2 regions of the Paenibacillus sp. JJ1683 genome follow, and region 2 is predicted to be linked to the other one. Evidence: riboswitches for the same ligand, from Rfam matches in the RefSeq annotation. Region 2 holds a riboswitch; the other holds the start of a gene.
What was found. Region 2 has a riboswitch for FMN ahead of ribE (riboflavin synthase). Riboswitches for the same ligand answer to the same signal wherever they lie in the genome.
Positions count from the first base shown of each region.

Region 1: it holds a riboswitch for FMN, as region 2 does, so the genes downstream of both, ACUC6J_RS06355 (DMT family transporter) here and ribE (riboflavin synthase) in region 2, are expected to answer to the same signal.

Region 1 covers NZ_CM129820.1:1,504,885-1,510,814, forward strand. The annotation lists gene ACUC6J_RS06350 (methyl-accepting chemotaxis protein) at 1-327, opposite strand, end outside; gene ACUC6J_RS06355 (DMT family transporter) at 554-1,501, opposite strand; FMN riboswitch at 1,673-1,817, opposite strand; gene ACUC6J_RS06360 (ABC transporter permease) at 1,942-2,634, opposite strand; gene ACUC6J_RS06365 (ABC transporter ATP-binding protein) at 2,627-3,550, opposite strand; gene ACUC6J_RS06370 (sensor histidine kinase) at 3,653-4,597, opposite strand; gene ACUC6J_RS06375 (response regulator transcription factor) at 4,599-5,306, opposite strand; gene ACUC6J_RS06380 (DUF6933 domain-containing protein) at 5,613-5,930, shown strand, end outside.
Region 2 covers NZ_CM129820.1:3,394,552-3,400,481, forward strand. The annotation lists gene ACUC6J_RS14545 (DUF2953 domain-containing protein) at 1-394, opposite strand, end outside; gene scpB (SMC-Scp complex subunit ScpB) at 545-1,153, opposite strand; gene ACUC6J_RS14555 (segregation and condensation protein A) at 1,122-1,916, opposite strand; gene ribH (6,7-dimethyl-8-ribityllumazine synthase) at 2,090-2,554, opposite strand; gene ribB (3,4-dihydroxy-2-butanone-4-phosphate synthase) at 2,584-3,267, opposite strand; gene ribE (riboflavin synthase) at 3,342-4,007, opposite strand; FMN riboswitch at 4,338-4,510, opposite strand; gene ACUC6J_RS14575 (IDEAL domain-containing protein) at 4,579-5,046, opposite strand; gene ACUC6J_RS14580 (thiamine pyrophosphate-dependent enzyme) at 5,266-5,930, opposite strand, start outside.

The DNA of each region.
Region 1 (5,930 bases), 1.9 Mb from region 2:
GACGATGACGTCCAACTTTTTCTGAAGTGCTTCTTGGTTGGAACCAATGGAATCAGATTCGATCTCACTGGTAAGCACGTCTACGTCTTTTATAATCGGTGCTACATACTGATTAACATTGCTTCGGATCAGATACAGATTCGTGTTTACGGAAGCAGCCATCTGCTGACTGAGCTGTGTCGTGGCCCCCTGGTAAGAAAAGTATCCAATAAGTACGCTTGGAATCAATAACACAGCCAAAAAAGATATTATTAATTTTGTCCTCATTAAATAAAACTGCTTGAGAAACCTGTTCCACCACGGAACTGTTTGTTTTGCTTTAGTCATCGTTTTTTCTCCTCTGTGTCAGATGATCACTACATAGTTTTATTCGACATAAATCGACTAATTTTATAGATGTAATCTTTAAAAACGAGGAATAGTACACTTTTTTTGAAAAAATAGGTCTTAGGAACTAATGTTAATATGAATATGAATACATAAAAAGCCAAATCAGAGATGCAAAAGCATCTTCACGATTTGGCTTGGATGAGCATGAAAGAAGATTAAGCTATTAATTTTTTTGCTGACGAGAAATCATAAAGAGTGTAATCCAGATCAGCATAAAACCAGTCAATTGCGCTACGGTAACGATTTGCTGGAAAGCGATCCAGTTAATTACGACACCAACCATGGGGAAGCTCAATTCTGCCATCGTAGCATAAGAAGCTTTGGTTGTACTTAAGCCTTTGTAATACAGTAATAAACTGAGAAGACCCGGAAGCAATGCTTGCAGCAGCAAGTTGATCATTACAGCTGCGCCCGCCCATGTACCTGTAGGCATATTCCACGGAGCATGCTCCACCGAGGTGAGAACAATGAGCAGAGGGAGCGCCACCATGAAGCGGAGGGAGGTTACTGTCTCATATTTCATCGAACGAAGCAAGTAGCTCCCCATAACGGTCGAACCGCCCCACAGAACCGCTGCACCTAGTGCGAGCAGACTACCAATGTGAACAAAATCATGAACATGCCCAAAGGGAAGCGACCAACCGAAGGTTAGAAGATACGTTCCGAACAGAGCGATGACAATTAATATTCCAAAATGACGCGGTAGCATTTCTTTCAATATAACGCGGGCCAGAATAATAGCAACCAAAGGCTGAAGCTTCTGGAGCAAAAGAACTGCATTCAGATCACCGTTGCTGAGTGCCATGGTGAAAATCACACTGGCCAGTGCCGAGCCGCCCCACGAGACGAACAAAATAGCAAAAACCTGACGAAATCGTATCGTTTTGAGCTCCTCGCGATGCTTCCACAGCATCGGCGTCAGAGCGATAAAGAGCAGCACATGCTCCATCAGTACGATTTGTGCTGAGGTAAATGACTTTAACAAAATAATACGAAACAGCGGGTCTGCACCCCACAAGGCCGCTCCGATCGCGACTAGCCAAAAACCGCTTTTCATGTGGGAGCTACGATCAAAACCTTTGGATGATAGTACAGTTGATGATTGACTCATACTTATTTAGCTCCTTGCGAATACAGGACCGGTGGCACAAAAACCCCCGTTCATGGCGAAAGCCATGCAAGACGGGGGTTGATCAAATAAACTTGCCGTTTGATACAAGTTAAATGAAGTTACTGCAAAAACTATAGCGCAGCATTCATTCACTTTGCGGCATGTTCATACTTCGATCTTCTTCCATCCGGACTTTACCGTCGGCTTTGGCATCTCACCAAATCAGTCCGTATCCTGTTGCCAGATACAGAGTCGCGGGCTTAGCTCCATGAGCCATACCGCCGGTTGGGAATCTCACCCTACCCCGAAGATCCTTATTCCGTTTTTTAATTTCTCCTATAGGATATACCTGTTTTAGAATGAAGTCCAGTGAAAAATGTGTGTATATCTAACAAGGATTTTCATCTTTTTTTGAAAGCGTTTCACTAAAATCTATATTACTAAGCAATATCCTTATACTCAATGCGCCGAATTGCCGCATAAGCCACAATCATTCCCAGCACAGAGAAGCTGATTTGCACGGGGGCAATGGAGCTAAGTGTAGCGCCGTTATTATTGGAGAAAAGCAAGGCTACAACCAGAATTGAGGTCACAATAGTCGTGGGTACTGAGTATCTTCGCATTCCCATATACAGCGGAACCAATCCCATAAAGCTGGCGGCCACGGCATTGATTAGCGTCCGCGCGGATTGTTCGGCCAGTATGGAAAGAGTAAGCTTATCCGGTACAATCATGACAAACTGGTTGAGCAAATGAATCGCAGCCGTAATGATGATTTCCGATATAACAACAGACAAGAACGTAAACAGCAGCACAATCAAGAGTTTGGCGATCATCAGCTTTTGACGATGAATCGGATACATGAACAAGATTGTAATCGATTTGGACTTAAATTCTCCTACAATAAAACGGCATAGCAGAACGGAGGCAAATACAATAAATGTGGCTCTCACCATATTGTCCATGAGATCAAGAAGCTGAGCGTACTGTGTAAATTCGGGTACTCCTTCATTTTGGCTATCCAGCGCAATAATACAGAGCAACCCCAAAATACAGGCGTTGGCGATCAGTGCTGAACGGATATAACCCGCCAGATGAAGCTTTTTCATCTCCAACTGTATTAATCTAAGCATGGGGCTCACCTCCATGTAACAGACGTAAAAAGTAGTCTTCCAGCGTACTGCTTTTCTGATGAATGGAATCGACTTCTACATCATTTAAAATGAGCGTTTTCGTAATTTGCTTCTGCGGTACACTCATATCGTAAATACGTATACTCTGTTCATTGAGTACCTTTATATTATTCAGACTCAGATGATGGGAGAGGACGTAGGTCGCTTTTTTACAATCGTTGGTCGTAAATTCGATGTATTCTGTATTGGTATCCAGTACCTGTTCCATCGAAACTTCCTCAATCAGCCGTCCGTGATTAATCACGCCTATTGTATCCGCAATCTGCTCTATTTCCGCTAAAATATGACTGGATACGAGCAGCGTCATCCCATATTCCTTGCATAACATGTGGAATAACTGCCGAATTTCCTTAATTCCCACTGGGTCCAGACCATTAATTGGTTCATCCAAAATGAGTAGCTCTGGCTTGGTCGCAATGGCTCGGGCAATCCCGAGACGCTGCTTCATTCCTAGTGAAAAGTCTTTTACTGGCTTGTCACCCGCATTCCGCAAGTTCACTAATTCTAGCGCATCCCGGACAGCCTGTTTATTATAATAGCCCATGTATTCACAATGAAGTTCGAGATTTTGCTGAGCCGTCAGTCTATCATAAAAAATCGGGTATTCAATAATCGAACCTATCCGTCCGAGCAGATGATAAGACTGTGGCGTTAGCTTTTCACCGAACAGTTCAATCTCACCCGATGTCGGCTTGAGCAGGTTGGTAATCATTTTCATGATCGTTGTCTTGCCTGCCCCATTGGGACCGAGAAAGCCATAGGTTTCCCCCTTGCGCACATTCATACTGACCCCTGCTATAATTTCATTGCCCTTCATGGCTTTGGTCAGATGATGTGTACGTATTATGTAAGTCATGGGTGTTCTCCCTTCGTATACTGTTGATAATTCAAGAATACAGGGCGAAATGTTCATTTTTCTTTCGTAATCCTTACAAATTTATTAAGTTGAGCAGCTCGCTTAATAGTTGATCTTCTTCAAGGTAAAAGAGAAGACGGTCTGCTCATAAGGTTTGCTGGTCAATTGCATCTCTCCATTCATGCATTCAACCAGGCGCTTGGCAATCGTAAGACCCAGTCCACTGCCCTGTACCGCCTTATTACGGGAATCCTCAAGTGTGTACATGCGTTCAAAAACCTTATCCTGCTCCGGCTCCTGTATGCCTTTTCCACGATCCCACACTTCTATACGCACTGTATCCTGCTGTTCTGACAGCGTCAGGCCTAGCGTTCGACCCTCTGCCCCGTAGCGAATGGCATTTGAAATCAGATTGCTCAGCACCCGCCCAATGGCTCCTTCGTTCCCCAAGGCATAAATGGGATGCTCCGGAATGTCAATATGTACCGTAAAACCCTGAGCCGTCAGCAGATCATAAAACTCCAAAATGCTGCGTCTGCACAGTTCTCCTATCTCCAGTCGGGTCAGTGGAATATCCGTATCGTTGGCTTCCAGCTTCGCCAAACTAAAAAAACTTCCGATCAGCTCAATCGCTTCGCTTGTCTTTTGATGAATTCTGGATAGCAGCTTTATACGTTCTTCTGACGAAATATCTGGATCGCCATCCAGCATCTCGGCATATCCAAGCACAACGGTAAGCGGGGTCTTGAGGTCGTGGGAAATATTCGAAATCATTTTACGCATAGCGATTTGGCCTCGGTTGTAATCGGCTGATACTCTCAGATTTAAGTCTAGTAGTCGGTTAATTTCCGTCATGAGTCGTTGCAGTTCAACATCACCTGTGACATATAGCAGCTTTTCGGCATGATTCACGGTGACGATCCGCTCTAGTGCGGTTCGGATATCCTTTAGTTTGCGCTTGTAGGCTACACGTTCCCGCCAAAGCCATATGATAACGACTGACATCATGAGGACGACAATCCATTCGGAAATGATTTCGATGTTCATATCAACCATTCTCCCATTTGTAGCCGATGCCCCACAGCGTCTTAATGTGGACAGGGTGGGAGGGATCTTCTTCAATTTTCTCGCGCAGGCGACGAATATGGACGTTAATCACGTTCTCGTCACCCATATAATCGTCTTTCCAAATAAATCCGTATAATTGAGCTTTCGTAAATACCCGATTCGGATTGGATGCAAACAGCTTCAGAATATCAGATTCTTTGGCTGTTAGCTGAATTTCATTTTCATTGCGGATGACTGTAAAATGATCAAAATCAATGCGTAGATTTCCATAGGTCAACACTTGTGCTTGCGGCTGTTCCTCCTGCTGTTGCAGACGAGCATAGGTAGTCGATCTGCGGATTGCGGATTGAATACGCGCCGTCATCTCAAGCATCGAAAAAGGTTTGGCAACATAATCATCTGCCCCGAAGCCCAGTCCAAGCGCTTTATCCACATCACTGTCCTTAGCCGACATAATCAAAATCGGCACGGCGCTGCGGGTACGAATTCGGCGGATTACCTCCATACCATCAACCTTTGGCATCATCAGATCCACGAGTACGAGGTCATAGTTATGCCGTTCAAAGGCATTAAGTCCTTCTTCTCCGTCATAGGCGGTGGTTAAATTGTAGCCCTCCTTGGTGAGTGCTTTGAGCAGCATTTCAGCAATGGATAGATCGTCTTCAATAAGTAAAATATGCTGTGACATAGGTGTGGAACACCCCTAATTTTTAGATTAAGCTCGTGTGACGAACTGTACCTGAATTATATAGAGCGGTGAAGGGGATTTCCATAAAAAATATCCACTAAGAAAACGAAAATGCCCTGGATTGTCCCGAAGGAGCTACGTTCAACAGTGTCAGGTAATTAATCATTCCCCTATTCTATACTGAAATAGTCTATAATCCGATGTTTGGAATACGGTGTTATAATTTCCGGGGCAAGCCTAGTGTGAGAGATTAGGGATGTCAGATCACGAGCTACGGTACAGAACCGTCAATAAAGGAGAGCAATGATGTTTGTTATACGGGGAACCCAAAAACTGCTGAAGGAATGGGAGACTGAACCACTTCAAGTTGATATTTATCCGCCTTTGAATAGTTGGCATGCCAGCTTGTTTTTATTGAACCGGAGAAAAAATATTGTGTTTATGCATGATATTTCCCGCTTAAGCGTCACGCTGTTTGGGATTAAAAAATCGCAGTACAAAAACCTGCCGTCTCTTTTTGTACAAACCTTGATGGAATTAATGATCAGCGAAGGGTTTGATGAACAGATCGTTAAGGCATACATACAGGAAGGCGAGCAGATGCTTGCGACTACGACGAATAGA
Region 2 (5,930 bases):
TAGACCACTCCATTTTCGACACCGTTACATGGGCCAATGTATGTCTCAGCCATCGCTGTAAGGATTGTGTACCCTTGAGCAAAACCCGTATATCATGTATAAATTGCTTGATTTTTTCGGTATCAATATTTCCGCTATCCACAGAAGCATCCGTTTTATGTATGTTTTTATTGCGGTCAAGCCGATAGAGAAGCCCTTTTTTCAAACCTGTAATGAGAATGGCTGGAATATCGTAATTCATTTTGATCAAGCCGTATAGAAATCTGATCTCTAGATGCGCCCGATCATCATTGTCATGCTTGGCAATTTCCAGCTTCAATCGAATACGAGAGAGCAGAATAGCCAGTACAATGAATATAAGAATGATGATGGCGATACTGATCCATTTCCACACTGGCGAGTCCTCCCTACCCTTTTCTATAGAATACCATGGCAAAAATAGTATGACCTTTCAGCGGAAAATCATGCATCTTAAAATGCCAAACAGCCAGCCCTCAATGACGTAAGGACTGGCTGTCTTTTGAATTTTTTTGTTTTTTTGAATTTAGGATTCCAGATCCGAATCGTTCTCCGCAGGCTGGCTACTCTCCAGACGCTCGAACAACAGCTGTGTCTCTTCTTCTAAATTGTCTGAATCCTCGAACTGCTCTGGTTGCGGTAGATCTTCGAGAGACCCTAGACCGAAATAATCCAAGAATGATTTCGTCGTTCCATACAATATTGGTCGTCCGATGGCCTCAGCTCGACCCTTCTCTTCAATGAGCTCCTTGTTGACCAGTGTATGTATGGCCCGCTCGGATTTGACCCCTCGAATCTCTTCGATTTCAACTCTTGTAATGGGCTGGCGGTAGGCCACAATGGCCAATGTCTCCAAAGCAGCTTGAGACAATGAGGCACGTGCCGGAGAGTAGGCGAGCTTTTCAAAATAAGGTGCATGTTCGGATAAAGTTGCAAGCTGATAATGACCGGCAATACGGACAAGCTGCAGACCTCTTCCTCCCTGCTCCATATCCTGTTTCATATCCTCCAGACACTTTTCAACCAGCTCTTGCTGCTGCTCTACAATGTCGGCGATCTGCTTGGTGGACAACCCTTCCTCTCCCGCGAGAAACAGCAGCCCCTCAATAATTGATTTCAGCTTCAGATAATCCATTAACCCGTAAATCCCCTCTCCACTCCATTACAATATCATCGAAAAGCTTCTCCTGATAACAGAAGATTTGCTTCATTTTCATCAATTCAAGGATAGCCAAAAAGGTTACAACCACCTCATGCCGATACATATCCTCATGCATCAGCTTGGAGAACAGCAGCCGTCCTCCATTCCCCACCTTCTCTAACGCCCCGATAACTTGCCGGATACGGTCCTTGACTGAAATTTCGTCCCGATGAACACGGGTTACCGTCGTACGTCGTTCAGCTTTGCGCAATGCACGCTGAAAGGCCGCGACCAAATCGCTCGCATGCAGCCCATGCACCGGATTTGCGGGTTCGGTTGGCAGGAATGCGCTCAAATCTTCCGGCTCCTTGCCATAAATCAGACTACGTTCCCACTCCCGTTCGCTCAGATGGCGAGCAATCCCTTTGTATTTACGATACTCCACCAGCTTGCGAACCAGTTCCTCGCGTGGATCATAGTCTTCTTCTTCATAAAAATCCAAATCGTCATATTCCATCACAGGTGGCTTGGGAAGCAACAATTTACTCTTAATGGATAAGAGCGTCGCCGCCATCACTAGAAACTCGCTTGTAATGTCCAGCTCCAGCTCCTGCATACTGTGCAAAAAAGCCATGTACTGATCAGTAATATCGCTAATCGGGATATCCTGAATGTCGATCTCGGCTTTATCAATCAGATGCAACAGTAGATCCAGCGGACCCTCGAATGTTTCCAGCTTGTAATTTACGACTGTCAATGTGCTTCCCCCTGCCTTACTCCAATCATCATTCAACAATACCTTTCCCCATTAGCACTTATGCTCTACGTTATCAATCCCTCTTTCTGTAGTATATACGTCATCGCCTTGCTTAACAATCTAATCCCTTTTCCACTTTGCAGTTTATGCCGTTCTTTCAGCCATTTATATGATTAGAACTGCTTACCGAGATTGGCCATTTCAATCGCAGCCAGCGCAGAATCCCAACCTTTATTACCAGCCTTTGTACCTGCCCGTTCTATGGCCTGCTCAATATTTTCCGTAGTCACTACACCAAAAATAATAGGGACACCCGTTTTCAGACTGCTTGCCGCCACACCCTTGGCCACTTCATTGCAGACGATATCATAGTGTGAAGTAGAACCACGGATAACCGTGCCAAGCGTAATGACAGCATCATACTTTCCACTTGCGGCCATTTTTTGTGCAATAAGCGAAATTTCAAATGCACCCGGCACCCACGCTACATCAATTTCATCTTCCTGTGCACCATGTCTTTGAAGTGCATCAAGTGCACCGCTCAACAGTTTGCTTGTAATAAATTCATTAAATCTGCCCACCACAATACCATACTTTAAACCATTCGATACGAGATTACCTTCCAGAAAACGTGCCATGCTTATCAACCTCTCTTTTTTTGAATTATTTACAATGACAAACGACGACGGTAGTCGATTAAATGCTGAATGCTAATCAGCTTCAATTGATGTCGCTTGGCGATCACGACCAAATCAGGTAAGCGGGCCATCGAACCATCTTCCTTTATAATTTCGCAAATGACCCCGGCAGGCTTAAAGCCGCTGAGTCGGGCCAGATCGACAGCCGCTTCAGTATGACCGGCACGCTGCAAGACCCCACCATCGCGAGCAATTAGTGGGAACATGTGACCAGGTTTGCGAAAATCGCTTCCCGTGATTGCTTCGTCGGCTAAGGCACGAACAGTCAAAGAGCGCTCAGCCGCTGAAATCCCCGTTGTTGTCTTCATATGATCTACCGATACCGTAAAGGCGGTACCATGAAAATCTGTGTTTTGCTCTACCATAGGATGCAATTCCAATGCCTTGGCTCGGTGCTGTGTGATCGGCACACAGACCAATCCGCGACCTTCTGTAATCATGAAATTGATCACCTCGGGCGATGCTTTTTCAGCCAAAGCGATAAAGTCGCCTTCATTTTCCCGCTGTTCATCATCCACTACAATAACGACTTTGCCGTTCTTTAAATCCTCCAATGCTTCTTCGATGGAATCCAATCGGATCTCTTCGTCATAGTGCAACTCATCCTGCTCCATGATGTTTGTCGTTGCACTTGTTTGGATGCCTCTATCCATAACCCTCTCCTCCTTATGTCTTGTGTCACGAATGCTCCTGAACCAATTTCTCTATTATTCTGTAACAGGCTGTATCAGGCAAAGCCGTGTTTCGCCAAATAGTCCAAACTAAGTGGGGCTTGATCGGCTCTCTCCATCGACGCTGAACCTCTGTAATGTAAAAGTTGCTCCACATATTTGCCCAATATATCGCATTCAATATTCACGGTATCTCCCTCACGTTTGGCTTGTAAGGCCGTTTCGGCTAAGGTGTGGGGGATAATAGATACAGCAAAGCTATTTCTCGTCCGCTGCGCGACTGTGAGGCTGATACCATCAATTGTAATTGACCCCTTGAGAAGAACATATTTAAATAATGCTTGATCAGAAGGCTCAACTTCGAACACTACCGCATTCTGCTCTGATGTCACTCCGCGAATCGTACCCGTCCCGTCCACATGTCCCTGTACGATATGTCCTCCGAATCTTCCACTCGCCGCCATCGCCCGCTCCAAATTGACTCGACTGCCGGATCTGAGTTCCCTTAGATTACTGCTGCGAAAAGTCTCAGGCATCACATCAACCTTAAAATCTTTAGTACCAATCTGTATTGCCGTCAGGCAAACACCATTCACCGAGACACTGTCGCCTATTTTCAAATCGTCCAATACCACAGAACCCGAAATCCCCAGCACCATCGCTTCACCACTTTTGGAAATACTTTGAATGCGACCCACTTCCTCGACCAATCCGGTAAACATGCTTTCACTCCTTTCCACTACATTTCAGTTTATCCCTAATTCATCAGCTGTAAGCGCAAATAACCCCCAGTCAGGATTCAATCCGTCATGGGGGTGATGAGAGTCACATATGTAGTATACAAGCGCAGTTCATACATGTATTAAAATGACATGAAATCATAGGTCTGCCAAAAGAAAGCATGATGACAATACAGCCAATTATGCTCAGAACACTATCGAAAAGAAAGCTTAATAAAAGCTGTCGTCCGATGCTGTCCTACAACGAAATAAGCCGTACGTACTTTTACGTATGCTAAAAATTGGCACATGTCACGTCATGCACATGCGCTTCGTATCCTTCTCCCATCCAGACTATACTGTCGGTCCCGGAATTGCACCAGGTCCACCTTCTGCTGATTGTTCAGCATCCGGGTCACGGACTAAGCCATGCTGTGTTCTCAGAAGCGATTCACAAACATGTCATCACCGCCGGTGGGGAATTTCGCCCCGCCCCGAAGGATCTTGCTCTTATTTAATTGAATTAACATTAAACTTGTTACGTATATTAGCACCGACTTCTAAAAAAAGCAAGTTATCTAATCGAAGCTCCTGCTTTGCTTTTGACATATTGAGTGGAGAGTTCCTCAAACCAGGTTTTATCATTCATATGAAGCGCCAGGTCAATCAGATCGGCCAGTTCGTCGACTCCAAGCTGCGTATCATGATCAAAGGTAATGACAGCTGAAGCAACAGGTCCTCGCTCTCCCTCAGAACATGCTTCATAATCCAGTCTTACATCCACATGCCCATCAATAAACTCGCATTTTAGAAAATAAATAATTTCACACATTAAAATAGGGCGCACTTGTGTTTCTAACACGCAATCCATCACCTTGGCAGAATAATGCTGGTTCGTCAGCGTGAATTTGTGTTCTGTTGCCGCCAGCGATGCCCGTCCAAAATCATCCGTAAACTTGAGTTCCACTGGCGTGATGTTCATAACCTTGGGGATTTGCTTCTTTATAATTTCAATTATTTCAACTGTGTTCAGCTTAATCATTACCTGCACCTCATTGCATCTTAAAATTCAGAAGAAGACTTTATAACATACCTTCTATAGGCCTCCACTCCTATATCGGAAATCATTACCTGTTTTTTTATGCTTCAACCCATAAACGCAAAAAAAGATTCCTGGCGCAGCAAGCGCTAGGAATCTCAATCGAACCGGTGCCGAAACAGCGGCTAACAATGTTACACAATTATTATGCAAAAAACAGAATTACAACTCCGAAATTTCATGTTTCTTTTTCAGGATAGTCCAGCGACGCTCAATTTCCTGCTCAAAGGTAGCCAGCGTTGCTTCCTCTTTGAGAAGATGCTTCGTTTTACCCATTAATTTCAGCCATTCTGCGGCTGGAATCCGTTTTCCCTTGTCTTCCGGATTGTACGTAATCGTCGTGCTCCCTTGCTCGATTTCGTACAAAGGAAAGAAGCAAGACTCGACTGCGGCGCCCACGATGCTAGTACCCAATCTGTCTTCGGATTTCCAGTTGAGTGGGCAGGCGCACAGAATTTTACCATATGCCGTACCCACGTTGTTGGCGTACCATTGAGCCTTGGCGGCTTTGCGCAGCATATCCTGCGGATGACTTTCGGCTGCTGTAAAGGCATACGGGATGTTACAGGCGGCCATAATTTGCACAGTATCCTTATGATGCCCTTGTTTCCCTTTTTGCATTTTCCCTACACCCGACGTACTCGTCATATGCCCCATTGGAGTGGAGTACGATTGCTGAGAGCCTGTATTCATGTATCCCTCGTTATCATATTCGAGCATGATCAGTTTATGGTTACGCAGAGCCGCACCAATCGCAGAACCCATACCAATATCCATCCCGCCGTCACCACTGATCATGATAAAGGTCGGATCATCCGACATCTCAA